Regions from separate parts of the Polaribacter sp. ALD11 genome, predicted to be linked through region 3. Evidence: riboswitches for the same ligand, from Rfam matches in the RefSeq annotation. Region 3 holds a riboswitch; each other region holds the start of a gene.
What was found. A riboswitch is a leader RNA that binds a small molecule or an ion and turns the genes downstream of it on or off. The one in region 3 is predicted to bind cobalamin.
Positions count from the first base shown of each region.

Region 1: linked by a shared signal. The riboswitch ahead of CW731_RS11065 (DUF5074 domain-containing protein) and the one ahead of CW731_RS01430 (TonB-dependent siderophore receptor) in region 3 are both predicted to bind cobalamin.
Region 2: linked by a shared signal. The riboswitch ahead of CW731_RS08435 (TonB-dependent siderophore receptor) and the one ahead of CW731_RS01430 (TonB-dependent siderophore receptor) in region 3 are both predicted to bind cobalamin.

Region 1 is NZ_CP025119.1:2,504,242-2,509,841, reverse strand. Features, by position in the region: gene CW731_RS11080 (FAD-binding oxidoreductase) at 1-833, opposite strand, end outside; gene CW731_RS11075 (GNAT family N-acetyltransferase) at 834-1,286, opposite strand; gene dinB (DNA polymerase IV) at 1,380-2,462, opposite strand; cobalamin riboswitch at 2,527-2,745, shown strand; gene CW731_RS11065 (DUF5074 domain-containing protein) at 2,868-3,938, shown strand; gene CW731_RS11060 (S9 family peptidase) at 3,981-4,823, opposite strand; gene CW731_RS11055 (LysE family transporter) at 4,831-5,448, opposite strand; gene CW731_RS11050 (LysE family transporter) at 5,462-5,600, opposite strand, start outside.
Region 2 is NZ_CP025119.1:1,889,447-1,895,046, reverse strand. Features, by position in the region: gene CW731_RS15670 (DUF6882 domain-containing protein) at 1-119, shown strand, start outside; gene CW731_RS08445 (M48 family metallopeptidase) at 133-1,626, shown strand; gene CW731_RS08440 (hypothetical protein) at 1,711-2,319, opposite strand; cobalamin riboswitch at 2,746-2,936, shown strand; gene CW731_RS08435 (TonB-dependent siderophore receptor) at 3,053-5,062, shown strand; gene CW731_RS08430 (YncE family protein) at 5,059-5,600, shown strand, end outside.
Region 3 is NZ_CP025119.1:354,944-360,543, forward strand. Features, by position in the region: gene CW731_RS01415 (LuxR C-terminal-related transcriptional regulator) at 1-183, shown strand, start outside; gene CW731_RS01420 (cobalamin adenosyltransferase) at 383-943, opposite strand; gene CW731_RS01425 (ABC transporter substrate-binding protein) at 950-2,086, opposite strand; cobalamin riboswitch at 2,143-2,343, shown strand; gene CW731_RS01430 (TonB-dependent siderophore receptor) at 2,424-4,253, shown strand; gene CW731_RS01435 (YncE family protein) at 4,259-5,347, shown strand; gene CW731_RS01440 (hypothetical protein) at 5,435-5,600, opposite strand, start outside.

The sequences.
Region 1 (5,600 bases), 1.4 Mb from region 3:
CCTCCTAATAAAATTCTATCATTAATATTTCTGAAATAATAATACCCTTTATCTAAATGAAAAGTCCCTTTTATATGTAGATTTTTAATGGGTTTTGTTACTAAAACTTGTGCTCTCGCTGGTTTTACTTTTTCTTCTAGAAGTTGATTTGCAAATCCATTTGTAGCAATAAATAATTTATCTGTTTTAAAGGTAATTTTATCCGTTTTTACTGCTACCAAGTTTCCTGTTTCGGAAAAACTTTCAACTGAAATATTATTCAAAATCTTCACTCCTAATTTTTGAGCTTTATTTAACAATTCAAAAGCCATTTTTCCTGTATCAATCTGTCCTTCAAAATTATTTGTAATATATTGTTGATGCACATTTTTGAAGTTAAATTTATTCTCTGAAATAGAAAAAACATCATCTTTAAAAATAGGTTTTAGAAGCTTATTTATTTGCTCTTTTTTAGAAATACATTCATTAAAAAAGGATTCAGATTCGCATAATTCATATCCTTTGTGTTGCAAAAAATTAATGTTTTTATCACCTAAATTCTTACGTAATAGTTGCAATCCTTTCCAGCGCTTATTAACCAAATTATAAATTTCTTGTTCTGTGTGTGCGTTTAAATCGTCAATAATTTCAGATATGCTTCCAAAACAAGCAAAACCTGCATTTTTAGTGCTTGCTCCTTGAGGTAACATTCCTTTTTCAATGATTAAAACCTTTGCTTTCGGGTGATTTTTTTTGAGTTCTAAAGCACAGTTTAGGCCTACAATTCCACTACCAACAATTGTAAAATCGATGCTAGAAAACCATTCTTTTAATTCCCAATAACTATAGTTCATTTATATATATTTTTCAAAACAAATACTATTTTCCATTCTTCTATATTGTGCGTAATTTGGAATTATTTTATAATTACATTTATGATAAAACTGTACAGCTTCAACTTGTCTTTTACCTGTTTCTAAAATACATTTTTTATAGCTTAATTCTTTTGCCCAAGTTTCTAATTCTGTTAGTGTTTTTTGAGCAATTCCTCTTCCTCTTTTCTCCGAAGAAACAAACATTCTTTTTACTTCTACAGAATCAGAATCAAACTTTTTAATAGCTCCACAACCTACTGCAATTTCATCAACATAAGTTACAACAACAAATTGTAAAACATCGATATTATTATACTGATTGTAAAAATCGTGTTCGTCTTCATCTGTAATTTTTAGATATGCATCTAAATGTCTTGTCAATTTAATAAAATCTTGGTTTTTAGAGTTTGTTCTTGTTATTTTTAGATTCATATTCCTGTTTTTGTTAATACGAAGAATAAATTAATCTTATAATTAATTAACAGATTGCTTCGTCATTCATTCCTAGCAATGACGGAATGCACCTTAAAATTCAAACTTTAATTGTACCCAAATAGGTGCAGTAATTTCTGTGTTTAAATTCCCAAAAGACAACCCTAATAAACGTACAGAATTTGGTAATTTATCTTGATATAACAATTCTTTTACCACAGGAAAAAACTCATTTTTCGTCTGCATAAAAGTTGCTTTTGTCTTACTTCTTGTTTGTTGTGTAAAATCTGAATATTTAATTTTTAAGGTAATGGTTTTTCCTTTAGTATCCGTTTTTTTCATGCGTCTTTCTAACTCATCTGCAATTTTATCTAACTTTTCTATCATAAAAATTTCTGAAGAAATGTTTTCACTAAAAGTTCTTTCGGCTGCAAGAGATTTTCTAATCCGATTTGGTTTTACAGCACTGTTATGAATTCCGCGAACAATATTGTAATAATGAGTTCCAGATTTCCCAAACAACTTTATCAATTCTTCTAATGACTTTTTCTTTAAATCATTCCCTTTGAAGATCCCTAAATTGTACATTTTTGCCGCAGTAACTTTACCTACTCCGTAGAATTTATTAACAGGAAGTTCTTCTAAAAACTGAATTACCTCATCTGGATGCACTGTTTTTTGTCCGTTTGGTTTGTTTATATCAGACGCTACTTTTGCAATAAATTTGTTAATAGAAATTCCTGCGGATGCTCTTAGACCAGTTTCATCGAAAATGCGCTGTCTAATTTCTTTTGCAATTGTATTTGCAGACGGATTCCCTTTCTTGTTTTCTGTAACATCTAAATAGGCTTCATCCAACGAAAGTGGTTCTACCAAATCTGTGTACTCGTAAAATATTTCTCTAACTTTTTTAGATATTTCTCTGTAACGATCAAAATCGCTATTTACAAAAATTAAATGTGGGCATTTTTGCCTTGCTAAAGTGCCACTCATTGCAGATTTTACACCAAATTTACGCGCTTCATAACTTGCCGCAGAAATAACACCTCTTCTGCCCTCTCCACCTACTGCAATTGCTTTCCCTCTTAATTCTGGGTTGTCTAATTCTGCTACAGACGCATAAAAAGCATCCATATCTACATGAATTATTTTTCTAAAAGGAGGTTGCAATTCCATGAACACAAAAATAGTCTAGATTAATTCTTCAATTTAGTTTTTTTTGATGAAAAAAGGAAATACTTTCGCGCCGTAAATTTTTGGTTTCTTTTTCATAAAATTGAATTAGAATTAAAAGGGAATCAGGTGATTTTTTTTATAAAAAATCCTGAGCTGTTCCCGCAACTGTAAGCATTGTCTAAAAATTAGATTACTGTTATTTCTCACACCACTGTCTTTACAAAGATGGGAAGGTTTTAACAAAATGCAAGCCAGGAAACCTGCCTAAAATTATATTCGTGTTTTTATGCTTTCGGGAGAAAGGCAAAAAATATTTTTAAAAATTCATAACTCAACCCTGTTTTAACTACCAAAACACTGCTTGCATATATGATGTTTTATATCGTAAATATTAAATCAATTATAATGAGAAATCTCTATTCGAAAATTATACTATTATGTATAATTACACTTGCCGCTTGTTCTAAAGAAACTAACCTTTTAGAAGAAACACCAATTTTTGACACGACTTTTATTTTAAGTCTAGAAAGTGACAACACATCTTTGACTTACTTAAACAAAGACAAATACCCTACATTAAATGTGTATTCTTCTGCCAATAGTGAAACTACATCTTTTTCTGAATTTAATAACAAGTTGTATTTGGTAAGCCAAAATGGACCTAGTTTTATTTCTATTTTAGATTTAGAAACTTTAAGTTTAGAAAATACTGTAACCACATCTAAGGTGGGCTCGCCTTCTTATTTGCAAATGTATTCTGATACCGATGGTTTGGTAATTAATACTTCTGGTAGAGGAAGAAGAAAAAAATACAATTTATCTACTGTAAATACTGTTACAGGAATTGGAGAAAGTATTACAGGTACCTCTAATGCTGTTTTATTTAATAATGCTGCCTTATTATTAGACGGAGAAAATGTTCTAATTGCAGATGGTAAAGAGTTAAAATCTTTTGATATAAACACAAAAACAATAAAAACGCTTCTAACTTTTTCTGAAAATATTTCTGGAGTATTAAGAAATAATGAAAATAATATTTGGGTTGCTACAGAAAAAAGAACGGCTTTAGCTGCATTCACAAAACTAAAGAACGATTACACCATTTCAGAAACGGTTGAAATTACTAACGAAACTATTAATCTATTTAAAAACAGTATTTTAAATATGAATTCAAACTCAGAAACTGCCTATTGGTCTGAGTCTGCTTCAGGTAAGATTTATAGATTTAATACCACTACAAAAACTGTAGAAGAATTCGCTTCACCCATAAATAATAGTGTAGCTCTTAACACAGTTGTAAAAGAGCACCCAGTTACAAAGCAAGTATATGTTGCAGGTTTAGAAGATTTTTTTAATCCTGACAACAGTATTTTAGCTATTTATAATAATGATAAAAGTTTTGCTAAAGAAGTAAAAAGTATAGGTGTTTCTCCAATCGACATTTATTTTTCTAATAAAGTTTTTTTTAATAATTAATTTATTATGAGTTTGTTGTCCTTAAATGATAACAAACTCATTTTACTCTTTTAAAAAATGAAGACAAGTATTTACAACCTTTTCTAACTCTTTAGACATGTTTTTTTCTTTCCATGGATGAGAAACATTAAAAACATGATTTGCTTTTTCAATAATTTCTAATCTGCTTTTAGAGTTCCAAGAATGTATTTTTTCACCTTCCTCTAAAGAGATTGAAGTATCTTTATCTCCGTGAAGTATTAACTGCGGGATCTTTAAATTTCTTACCGCTTTTTCAATATTTAAACGTTGTTCATTTTCTTTAAAATCTTCATAAAATTGATAAAAATGTGGCATGTTTTGCTTTGTTCTTCCGTTTAAAACATATTTAACGCCTGTTTTTTTCCAATTCTCCAAATCGCCAATAGTTGAACTTCTTGAACCAAAATCGCAAACAGAAGCTAATGTAATTACTTTTTTAATTCGAGCATCTTCATTTGCTTTTAGTAACACAATTCCGCCACCTCTACTATGTCCAATAATAGAAATATCATTAGAATCAACTTCATTCTTAAATTTTTCTTCAGATGAAATCCAATCTAAAACACTTTCTAAATCGTCTAATTCTTTGGTGTAATTATTATTTCCAAAAGCATCTAAATTTGGAAAATCTATAGGTTGTTCAAAAGTTCCTCCATTATGAGAAAAATTAAACTTAACAAAGAAGAAACCTGCATTTGCAAAAGCTTCTGCCATTAAATTCCAAGCACCCCAATCTTTAAACCCTTTGTAACCGTGGCAAAAGATAATTATTTTTTTTGGTTGATGATCTTCTTTATAAAAAACATCTGTTACAATTGGCTTATTGTGCGTTCCCTGAACTACTCTATTTTGTATACTTTTCATTTTCTCTTTAAATAAATCCTTTTATTAATGTAATAACTGCAACAAAACCCGTTAAAATAGACAATACTATATTAATGTCTTTTGTTAATTTCCCTGTTTTTTGTTGAATCTTTTTTGCAAACTTTCCGTATAAAAAAAGGACATAAAATGTACCAAGCACAGACCCTAAAGTAAAAAATAATACAGAAACCATGTGAAAACTAAATAGACGAAGAGCATCTAGCAATACTACAATTCCGCAAAAAAAAGGAATGCCAAACATGTTTATTACAGATAATGTAATTCCTGTTAAAAAAGGAAATTCTTTTTTCTTCTTTATTTCTTCAACTTTAATTTTTCCTTTTCTAGATGCGCTATAAAAATAGTAAGACAACAATATAAAAATAAGGATTCCTGCTTTTTCTAAAACACCTAAGATTGCTGGATTTTCTGCAATGTGTTTGGTTAAAATAACAGCAATAAATACCTGTGGAATTGCAATAATAGAAACACCTAAGGCATATTTATTAGAAGCTTTTCTTCCTTTTTCTAAACTAATTTTTAAGGAAGTCATATTTAACATACTTGGTGGTATAGAACCTATGGAAGAAAGAATAAATCCGATAAAAAAGGTTAAAAACAGCATCAGAATAAATTATTTAGAGAAGTAGATACACTAAGTTTACAATGGCCACAATTCCTGTTAAACATCCCAAAATAAAATCCATTTTAGCTGCAATATACGTTAGTTTATGTTGAATTTTTTCAGCAACAATAGCATATAGAGAGTACAGAGAA
Region 2 (5,600 bases), 1.5 Mb from region 3:
ATGAAGTAGAGTTACCAGGAAACAATATTGTGGCTAAAAAAGGAGATGATCAAATTCTAGGAATTTTCGATTTAAAGGGGAGATTAATGAAAATTTCTAATTCAAAAATAACAGTTTAAGCTTAAAAATATTATGTCATATACATCAGAAACACTTTTAGAATTAGAAAAAGAACATCAAGCAGCTTTAAATACAGCGCAAGAAAAGATGTTAACCGATTTAAATGATGCGCAAGCATCAGGAAATTTTGAAAAAATACAAGAAGCAAGTATTGTATTTCAAAATATAACAACAGAATTAGCAGAAAAATACACCAAACGCATTGAAGAATTAAATGCCCTAAACCATAAAGCAATAGTTGATAAAGAGCCCGAAATCTACACAAATAATAGAGCCGATATCGATTTAAATTTATTAGTGTATGATGGTGATAGGGATTATGTTATTGCTTTTCAACAAGACGATCTTATACAAAAGACTTTAGAAAAGATAAACAAAAATAGTGGCAAGTTTAAGTCTAGAAAACATTTATTAAAATCTAGTTTAAGGCTAACAAAAACCTTAGCACCAATGCTTCATGAAATAGGAGAGCATTGTAAAAATACCTTAAAACTTAAAGCAGATATTGAGTTTTTTGTGTACCAAGGAGATATGTTTAATGCTTCGTGCTATCCACCAGATGAAAACAAATTGTATATTATTTTATCTTCCGGAATCTTAGAACGTTTCTCTAAAGAAGAATTAACCTTTGTAGTTGGTCATGAAATAGGGCATGTACTTTTTGAGCACTTTGATTATCCTGTAAGACAAATTTTAGATACAGGCGAAAATGATTTAGCGCCAATTCATGCCATGAAGTTGTATGCTTGGAATAGAAATGCAGAAATAAGTGCCGATAGAGCTGGGTTGTTATGTTGCCAAAACTTTGAAGCTGTAGGGCGCACGTTCTTTAAATTATCGTCTGGGGTAACTACAGATTCTTTAGATTTTCAACTGAATGCTTACATCGAACAATTTGTAGATTTAGAAGAAGTTTTAAACGATTCTAATCTAGATCCTTCAGATTGGTATAGTAGCCATCCATTTAGTCCATTAAGAATTAAAGCTTTAGAACTTTTTAATAAAAGTGAAACCTATGCAGCTTTTAATGAAACCATTTCAGGTGAAATTACAGAGGAAGCTATGGAGGTTGAAATTAAGCGTATTATGTCTTTAATGGAGCCTGAAAATTTAGATGAAGAAGGAGAGCATTCAGAAAAGATACAACGTTTAATGTTTTTAGGCGGGTATCTAATTTCCAATGCAGATGGTGTTGTAGATGATTCTGAAATACAAGCATTAAGTAGTATTGTTGCTCCTAAAGTTTTTGCTAATTGTATGATGACAATTAAAGGGCTTACAGAATCTGAAATGATTAGCGAAGTACAACAACTTACCAAAGATTTAGACATTGTATTGTCTGTAATGCAAAAGCTAAATATATTAAGAGATTTATCTATTATATCTTATGCTGACGGAGAAATAGATGATAGTGAAGTGAACGTTTTATATAACTTAGCAAAGCTTTTATATATTAATACAGATTTTATAGATCGTGTTATTGGTGATGCACAAGGAATAGAATAAATAATTTACAAGTACTGTTTAAAGAATTGGGGGATTCTTATTGCAGTTAACGAGAAGGGTAGTAATTTTAAATTGCTACCTTTTTTAAAATCCTAATGCTTCTAAAACCTCTAGTTTTGGTAATTCTTTAGTCAATATACTATCAATAAAAATACCAGATTTATAAGTCCCATTTCGAAAATAGAGGATTCCATATCCGCTCCAGACACCATTTTTATACTCTCCAATATATTTTATAACATTTTTATAATTGTTATTATTAAATGGTTTATAATTAGACCATTTTGTAATTCCAAAACCATTTTTAGCTTTATTCTTATAAGTTCCCATAAAACTATAATCTGGACTTTGAGATAGCGTCATTCCATTGGGCTGTGTCTTTTTCCAGTTACTAAAAATGTAACTGTTCGTTTTTAATTTATACTGAATTCCATATCCCGTATAATTATCATTTTTTCCTAGGCCAGCATACCAACCACCCTCTTCTAATTCCCATGCTACCCTATTATTTACATCATTCGTAGCGCTACTATTTGAAGGGCCAAATAACCAATACCAAGTGTTGCTATATCTTTTTTCTGGTTGTTGATTTTGGTAATAGGCTTCAGCTTTTTGTTGTTGACTTACTGTTTGTGCTGATAGTGAATGCGTTGTTGTAAATATTAAGATAAGTACTAATAATTGATTATTCATTTTGATAATAGTAAAGAATTAAAATATAAAATTACGGTTTTAAAACCGTAATTTTTATGTTCTAGAATCAGTTTTTTTATATAAAAGCAATAAATAAGATACGTCTTAAGCTTGTCTTTTAAGATGCTTTGCATATAATAAGAAAGATTAAAAAGAGAGCAGTAAGGTTACTTTCTGTGGTGAAACATCTACTTGTCGATAACAATCATAATCCTTTCTCTCTTTTCTGCTAAAAATCATGTTCAGTTCTGTAGTACCTAGATTTCGTTTTCAGGTTGTTGTGAATAAAAGTAGCCTGTTCTTTCATAAAATATTTCTTATAAATAAATATACAGAAACTTTTGAGATCTACATTCGTATAAAATTGCTTAAAATAAACAATAGAAAGAGTATTGTTATTAAATAAATTGTAAATAGATTTGTACTTTATTTTTAACTAAAAATGGTTGTCGAATTTAATAATTTGACATTAAAATGGGAATTTAGTGTAACTCTAGAACTGTCCCGCAGCTGTAAGCTCAAAAACTGAAACTCAAAAGAGGTCACTTTTTCGAAAGAATGGGAAGACCGAGTGGAAGGAGCAAGTCAGAAGACCTGCCATTTTTTAATAATTCATTAAGCTTTCGAGGATTGAAGCTGGAATTAGGAACCTACCTATCTTACAATTTTTTAATTGTAATAGGATATGTGGTACTTTCTATTATTCTGTCCTCTTGTGCTATAAAAAATAAGTATGAGGACTTCTTCTTTACATTTTTTTTGGGCTATTTTTCTAATTTTTGGGCTTCACAGTTCTTATTCTTTGTATGCGCAGGAAAAAGACACAACAAAAACGGTTCAACTAAAAGAAATATTTTTAATAAGTAATAAAGAGAAGCTAAAAAAACATTCTTCACCGACACCTTTACAGTCTTTAACAGGTAAAGCATTAAGTCGCTTAGGTAATTATAGTGTGGCAGATGCTATTCGTTTTTTTAGTGGCGTTCAGCTAAAAGATTATGGAGGCATTGGTGGTATAAAAACCATTAATGTAAGAGGAATGGGCTCGCAACATACAGGCGTTTTTTATGATGGTGTACAATTAGGAAATGCTCAAAATGGTCAAATAGATTTGGGTAAATATTCTGTACAAAACATGGAGGCGGTGTCACTTTATCAAGGGCAGCGATCAGATTTAAATCAATCAGCCAAATCGTATGCCTCTTCCAATAGTATTTATTTAAAAAGTAAAACACCTCAATTTTCTCATGGAAAGAAGATCAATACAAATGCAAGTGTAAAAACGGGTTCGTTTGGGTTGATAAATCCATCTGTAAATTTAGATTTTAAAATTAATAAGTACTTAAGTGCTCGCCTTAGTACAGAATACCTTACCGCCCATGGAAGGTATAAATTTAGATATACCAACGGAAGTTATGATACCATAGCAACACGGAACAATGCAGATATAGTAGCCTTTAGAGTAGAAGCATCATTACATAGTAGACAAGGAAAAAATAATGATTTTAACATAAAACTGTATCACTACGATTCTGAACGAGGATTACCAGGCGCAATTGTTGCCAACCGTTTTAAACGTCCACAGCGTCTGTGGGATCGGAATAATTTTGTTCAAGGAGCATACACAAATCATGTAAATGACTATTATTTTTTTGTATTAAGAGGTAAATATGCCCATAATTATTCGCGCTATGTAGATCCAGAAATTATAAAAGTTGATGGCGAATTAGACAATAGATATACACAGGAAGAATATTATTTATCGATGGTACATACGTTTCAGGTTTTCCCCTTTTGGAAACTATCTTTAGCTACTGACGTACAAAAAAATACAATGGATGCTAATCTGTACCGGTTTTCATATCCTAAAAGAATTACGCTATTATCCGCTTTAGCTGCCGAATTTAGTTTTAATAAAATAAAAATACAAGCTAGTTTATTAAGTACAACAGTAGATGAAACGGTAGAGTATTATGAGGCTGCGGAAGATTTACAAAAATACACACCATCTCTAATGCTGAATTGGCAGCCTTTTAATTCTAATAAATTTAGAGTAAGAAGTTTTTATAAGAGGATTTTTAGAATGCCCACTTTTAATGATTTGTATTACACGTTTATTGGCAATACTTTTTTAGATCCAGAAGATGCTTCTCAAGTAAATTTTGGGTTTTCTTATCAACCAACATTCAAAAAAACAACATTTGATATACAAGCAGATGTTTATAAAATTTGGATAGGTAACAAAATTGTTGCAGTTCCTGGAGCTAATTTATTTCGCTGGTCTATGCTAAACTTAGGCAAAGTAGAAACTACCGGAATAGAAACAAATATGAAAGCTTCCGGAAGTTTAGGTGCAAAATTTCATTACACAACAAACCTTAGTTATACCTATCAAGAATCTATAGATGTTACTGCTAATGCTAGTAATTATGGAGATCAAATTCCGTATATACCACGTCATAGTGGTAGTGTAAGTGCAATGATAGATTATAAGAAATTAGAATTCAATTACAGTTTTATCTATACAGGAGAAAGGTATAGCCAGAAAGCAAATATTAATTCTAACTATTTGCAACCATGGTACACACACGATTTAAGTTTAGGGAAGACAATTTTTTTAAATGAAAATAAATTAAAAATTTTGGTAGAAGTAAACAACGTATTTAATCAACAATATGCGGTAGTAAAAAACTTTCCGATGCCGGGGAGGTCCTATCGTTTCACTTTAAATTTTATATTATGAAAAAAAGAAAATTAGGTTTACAGGTTGTATTAGCTTTAGCTGTAGTATTTTTTTTAAATGGATGTAGAACTGATGATGCTTTTGAAGACCCTACGGAACTAGAAATACCAATAGAACCTTCTTCGAAAATTGAAGGTTTTTACTTATTGAATGAAGGAAACATGTCGATGAATAAAGCAGCTTTGGATTATATGGATTTTGAGACAGGAATTTATGAAAAAGAAGTTTTTAGAACTGCAAACCCCGACGAAGTAGGAGGTTTGGGAGATGTTGGAAATGACATGGGAATCTATGGATCTAAATTATATGTAGTTGTAAATGCTTCTAATAAAGTAGAGGTTTTAGATGTGAAAACTCGAAAAAAAATCAAACAAATAAATATAGATAACTGTCGGTATATTACTTTTTACAAAGGGAAAGCATATTTAAGCACCTATTTAGGAAGTATTGGAGATCCTGATGCTGCAAAAGGAAAAATCATGGAAATTGATACGACAAGTCTTAGTGTTACTCGTTCTGTAAATGTGGGCAGACAACC
Region 3 (5,600 bases):
CATCTAAAAGAAGCTAATTTAAGTTTCAGAGAGTTAGAAATATTTAATTTTATAATTGGGGGTATTACTAATAAAGAAATTGCAGTAAAATTGAATATTTCTGTAAATACAGTAAAATTTCATGTGAAAAATATTTATGAAAAATTAAATATAAAAAGTAGGAAAGAAGCTTTAGCTATCTAAAATACCTTAAAAATCTGATTTTCATAAAGAAAACTACCCAAAAACTACCTTAAAAAAAACAATTTATTAAAGAGTTTAAATATTATTTATCTATATTTAATTGTTATTATTTCCCCCAAATTTTAGACAGAAAACCTTCAGTTAAATCTTGAAGGTTTTTTTATTTCATTTTTTAAGATTAATTCTATTTCATGAGAAATTAGTAACTCTTGCTAACAAAAGGAGTTTCTACAAAGCCAGTTACTTTATTTATTAAAATAGTAGCCGTAAAAAAATAATTGCAGAGTAAATTAGCAAATTTGGGTAAAATATTTGCAACTTCTTTGTTCTCTTTATTGTGTATAATAACCATTAACCGAATTGCTTTCTTAGAAAGTGAAGAGCATTGGTTTAGTACTCCTACAGGAGATCTTCCACCAGGTAAAACAAAGCCATGAATTAAATTATCTACTTCTTTTTTCATAGCTCTATAGTAATTAAGCAATTGTAAGTGATCTTCTTCTGAAATAGCAAGCTTGCCTCTAATAGAGCCATTAAGATGATAGCATAGTGGTAATAACCAGTTAAGTTCTTCTTCTAGTTTTTTTAATTCTTTGCTATTTGGGTATTCTAACCTTAATTCACGGAGTTCATCTATTACCCAACCTACTAAACGGGTAAGTTGGTCGGTTATTATTTCATAATCGCAAAGTGTAGACTCTTCATAAATAAAAGGGTAACAGAGCTCATCTATAGAGGGTTTTGGGCGTAATTTTTTCATGTAGAACTATTTTAATTTTTCGTAAAATGTAAATTCATAATTTGGAAGTAATTCTGGGTGTGCTATTTTAATAAAATCTTTAAGAACAAGATCTGGTCTAACTGTAGCTAATTCGTAATAAAGGATACCGCCTGTTTTTCCTTTTTTATTAGTAGGTGTGTAAATTTTGTTATTTTTAAAAGCTTTAAATTCAGCGTACAAAACATTGCTTTTTATTAACTCTTCTTTAGATGAATAGTGGCCAGGAGCAAGCCAGAAATCTGCATTTTTACCTTTTTCAAATACACTTTCGAAACTTAAAGATAAACTACCTTTTCCTTTTGTATCTTTCCATAAATAATTAAAATTTGCATCACTCAATGAAGTCGCAACAAAACTTTCACCAGCAGGTAAGTTCCAGATATCTTTACTAATAACTGCTCCAGATAAAACACTTGGTTTGTTAACTAATTCGTTTACTATCTTTTTTGCATCTAAATAGTTTTTTTCAATTGCATTAAAAATACTATCTGCTTTCTTCTCTTTATCAAATAAAACACCAAAGAATTTTATCCACTCAGCTCTTCCTAGAGGTGTTTCCTCAAGCCAGTCTCCGTTATAAATTACGTTTACACCTGCCTTTTCAAGTAAATTTAAGCTTTTATCTGCAGAAGAAACACTATAACCAACTATTAATTCGGGGTCTAAATTAAGTAATATTTCTGTATTCAAGGATCCTTTTTGACCAATTTCAGTAATTGAACCATTATCTATTAATTCCCTCGTTTTTTCTGAAGAAACGAATTTAGAATAAGGAAAGCCAATAATAGCGGTTTCCTCATTCAATAACTCTACCATTGGAATATGGGTAGTAGATGTTACTACTATTTTTTTAATTGGAGTTGAAATATCGTTGTTTTGTAGGTTGTTAGAAATTTTATTTTTATTTCTAACAGTATAAGTAAACTCTTCTTTAGAGTTTTGATAAGCAGACTTGATAATTAGTTTTTTAATTCCGTTGTTTTCGATAATATCAAAACCCTTAGCATACTTAATATTACTTTTAATATTCGTTTTTTTATCGGTGTTTTGAGTCTCTTTTTTACAAGAAATAATCAATAAAAAAAGAAAAAATAGAAAAGATATTTTTAGTTGTTTTTTCATTATAAATAATTTTAGCACAAGATTACAAAAATGTTTTTTAATATCAATTTATAAACTACATTTGCATCGATTTTGGTTTTGATGTAAATAATATTTTGCATCAAATTAAAAGGGAATCTGGTTAAAATCTAGAACTGTTCCCGCAACTGTAAGCTATAAAGCTTGTAACTAATTCTTTTGCCACTGACATTTTTATTGTTGGGAAGGTTTGTTACAAGACGCAAGTCAGGAGACCTGCCATTATTTAAATTTTTTAAAAACTTTCGGGATAGAAGTTTAAGATATTATGAAAAATAATTACATATTTTTTTTATTAGTTTTTTTTTGTGCATATAATATGTTTGCGCAAAAAGATACTATTGTAAATACTTTAAAAGAGGTTATTATAATAAGTAAAAAGCAACAAAAAAATAATGTTATAGGGCTTAAAAAAATAAAAATAGCAACCGATCAAATTGTTAAAAACCCAATAAACCTTACTAATTTATTAAGATATAATAGCCCTATCTCATTTAGAGATTACGGTAATGGTGGTATTAGTACAGCGCGTTTTAGAGGTACTTCTGCATCTAATACCGCAGTGTTATGGAACGGGATTTCAATTAATGCAATGGGTAGCGGGCAAACCGATTTCAACTCACTTTCTGCAAGTCTTTCAGATGAGATTATTATTAATAGTGGTGGTGGTAGCGTAGATTATGGTTCTGGAGCTATTGGTGGTACTGTACATTTAAATGATAATTTATCATTTAAAAAACATAAAGATTTTCACTTATTTTCTTCTTATGGTAGTTTTAATACCTCTTCTAACTTCTTTAAAACGAATATTGGTACAGGCAAATGGGCTATAAAATTAGCTTCTACGTTAAATTACTCTGATAATGATTATACATTTATAGATACTAGGTATAAAAATGATGATGGTAGTTTATTGAAGAATGAAAATGGAACGTATGAAAATTATGGTATAAATTTTAGCATAGGGTATCAATTTTCGGTGGAAAATAAACTTTATTTATATTCAACTGGTTATTATGGTGATCGTTTATTTTCTGACGGATTACCAAATCCTGCAGCAGGAAGTGAGAGGAATGAAGATTTTAATAAAAGAAATTTGTTAAAATGGAAATATTCTTTCTCTAATTTCACTCAAACTATAAGTGCTGCGTATTTAACGCAAGAGTATCGATATTATAATGATAAAAGTGCTTCAAATTTTGTTTTTGGGAAATCTAAAAACTATAATATCAGCTATAATCTAAAATATCGTTTCTCTAATTATTTAAAATTTTCTTCTACATTTATTTATGATAATAATAAAGGTACAACGAATGAAATTAATTCAAAAGAAAGAACCTTTTTTGCAAGTTTAGCAAAAATAACATATAAACCTACAGCAAAATTAACAACAGCAATTAACTTCAGAAAAGAATTTAATTCTGATTTTAAAGTACCTGTATCATTGTCTGTTGCTGCAGAGCAAGAAATTACAAAAAACTTTGTTTTAAAAGGTAATATATCTACAAACTATAGAGTGCCAACTTTTAATGAATTGTATTGGCCAGTAGTTGGTAATTCAGAATTAATACCAGAGGAATCTATTCAAGGAGAAATTGGTGCTACATTTAATAAAAAAAATATAGAAATAACTACTTCAGTTTTCTACATTAAACTAAGTAATAAAATTTTATGGTTACCTACTGCGGCATCTAACCTATGGAGACCTAGAAATGTTGGTGATGTAGATCATAAAGGAATTGAAACATTTATAAATCTATCTAAAAAAATTAGAGACCATAGCTTCAATTTTTCAACGAATTACACGTTTACATTGGCAAAAAATAAGGAAACTAGTACGTTTTTACCTTACGCACCTAAACATCTATTTAATTTTAATTTAGACTATACATATAATAGGATAATGTTTTCCTTGCAAAATTTGTATCAGAGTAAGGTGTATACCAATGAAATTAATATCGATTTTTACTCATTAAAGGCTTTAAGCGTTACTAATTTTGGAATAGATTTTAAGATATTTCAAAGAAAAAAAAATAAATTATTAATGGGTTTTAAATTGAATAATATATTTAATGAAGTGTATTATTTTTCAAACTTAAGACCTATGCCTGGAAGAAATTTTAATATTAACATAAACTATAAATTTTAATACAAATGACAATTACAAAATCAATTTTTAAACTATTCATATTCAGTTTAGTTTTTACATCATGTTCTGAGAAAAATGAGGTAATTCCTGAGTTATCTGGTAGATATAACAATGGAATCATTATAAGTGCAGAAGGTAATTTTGGTAACAAAGACGGTTCTATTTCTTATGTAAATGAGAATTTAAACAGGTTAGCTACTAATTTTATTTATACAGGTGTTAACGATGCGCAATTAGGTGGTTTAGTACAATCTATTTCTTTTTCTGATACAGAAGCTTATATTATTTTAAATGATGTTAATACAATTGTTGTTGCAGATAGATACACTTTTGAGAAGAAAACAGAAATAAAAACAGGTTTAAAAAACCCGAGATACATGGCAATTGCCAATGGTAAAGGATATGTAACAAACTGGGGTAGTGGTTCAGATACTTCAGATGATTATTTAGCGGTAATAGATTTAAAAACTAATACAATGGAAGCGGTAACGATTCCTTTAGATAATGGAGTAGAAAGAATTTTAGCTAAAAACAGCAAATTATATGTTTCTCACAAAGGTGCTTTTAGTTCTAACAACATTATTTCAGTAGTAGATTTATCTGCAAACAATACAGTAAAGAAAATAACAGTAAAAGACAATCCAGATGAAATGTTTTTTGATGCTTCTGGTAATTTAATTGTATTGTCTGAAGGTAAACCATTAAGTTATGGAGGTGCACCAGATTACCCTGTATTAACTAGTACAACTTCTTCAATTTTATTTATCAATCTTGTAAATAATACAATTAATAAAGAAATTACTTTTAAAGAGAATGAAAGAGCATCTCAATTATCTTATGTTGATGGTAAAGTTTACTACTATATGGGGGCGGAAAAAAAGGTGTTTGTTATTAATGAATCTGACACTACGCTTGCAACAGAGGGTATTTCTACTGGGAGTATATATGGTATGGCAGTAAAAGATAATAATTTGTTTACTGTAAGCTACAATTTTACAGCGTTAAGTAAATTAACAGTTACAGATTTATCTACAAAAACAGTGAAATATACGGCACCAGTAGGTTTAGGTGCTTCTAAAATTTATTTTAACTAAGAAAATATTTAACGTTCTTTTGAAAAAGGAAACAGTGTTCCCCCACGAAAGACTCCATTTTAGGTAATTCTAAATTGGAGTTTTTTATTACAACAAACTTCTTACTTCGCTTTTAATAAAATCTATCGCAGTTTCTGTTGGTGGTATCGTTTTAGTATATTCAATTAGTACATTTTCACGCAGTTCATTTGCAGAATTAGCGTTTTCAGATACTTGTCTTAATTTATTTGTAACGGCATTCTTAGCCGCGTAA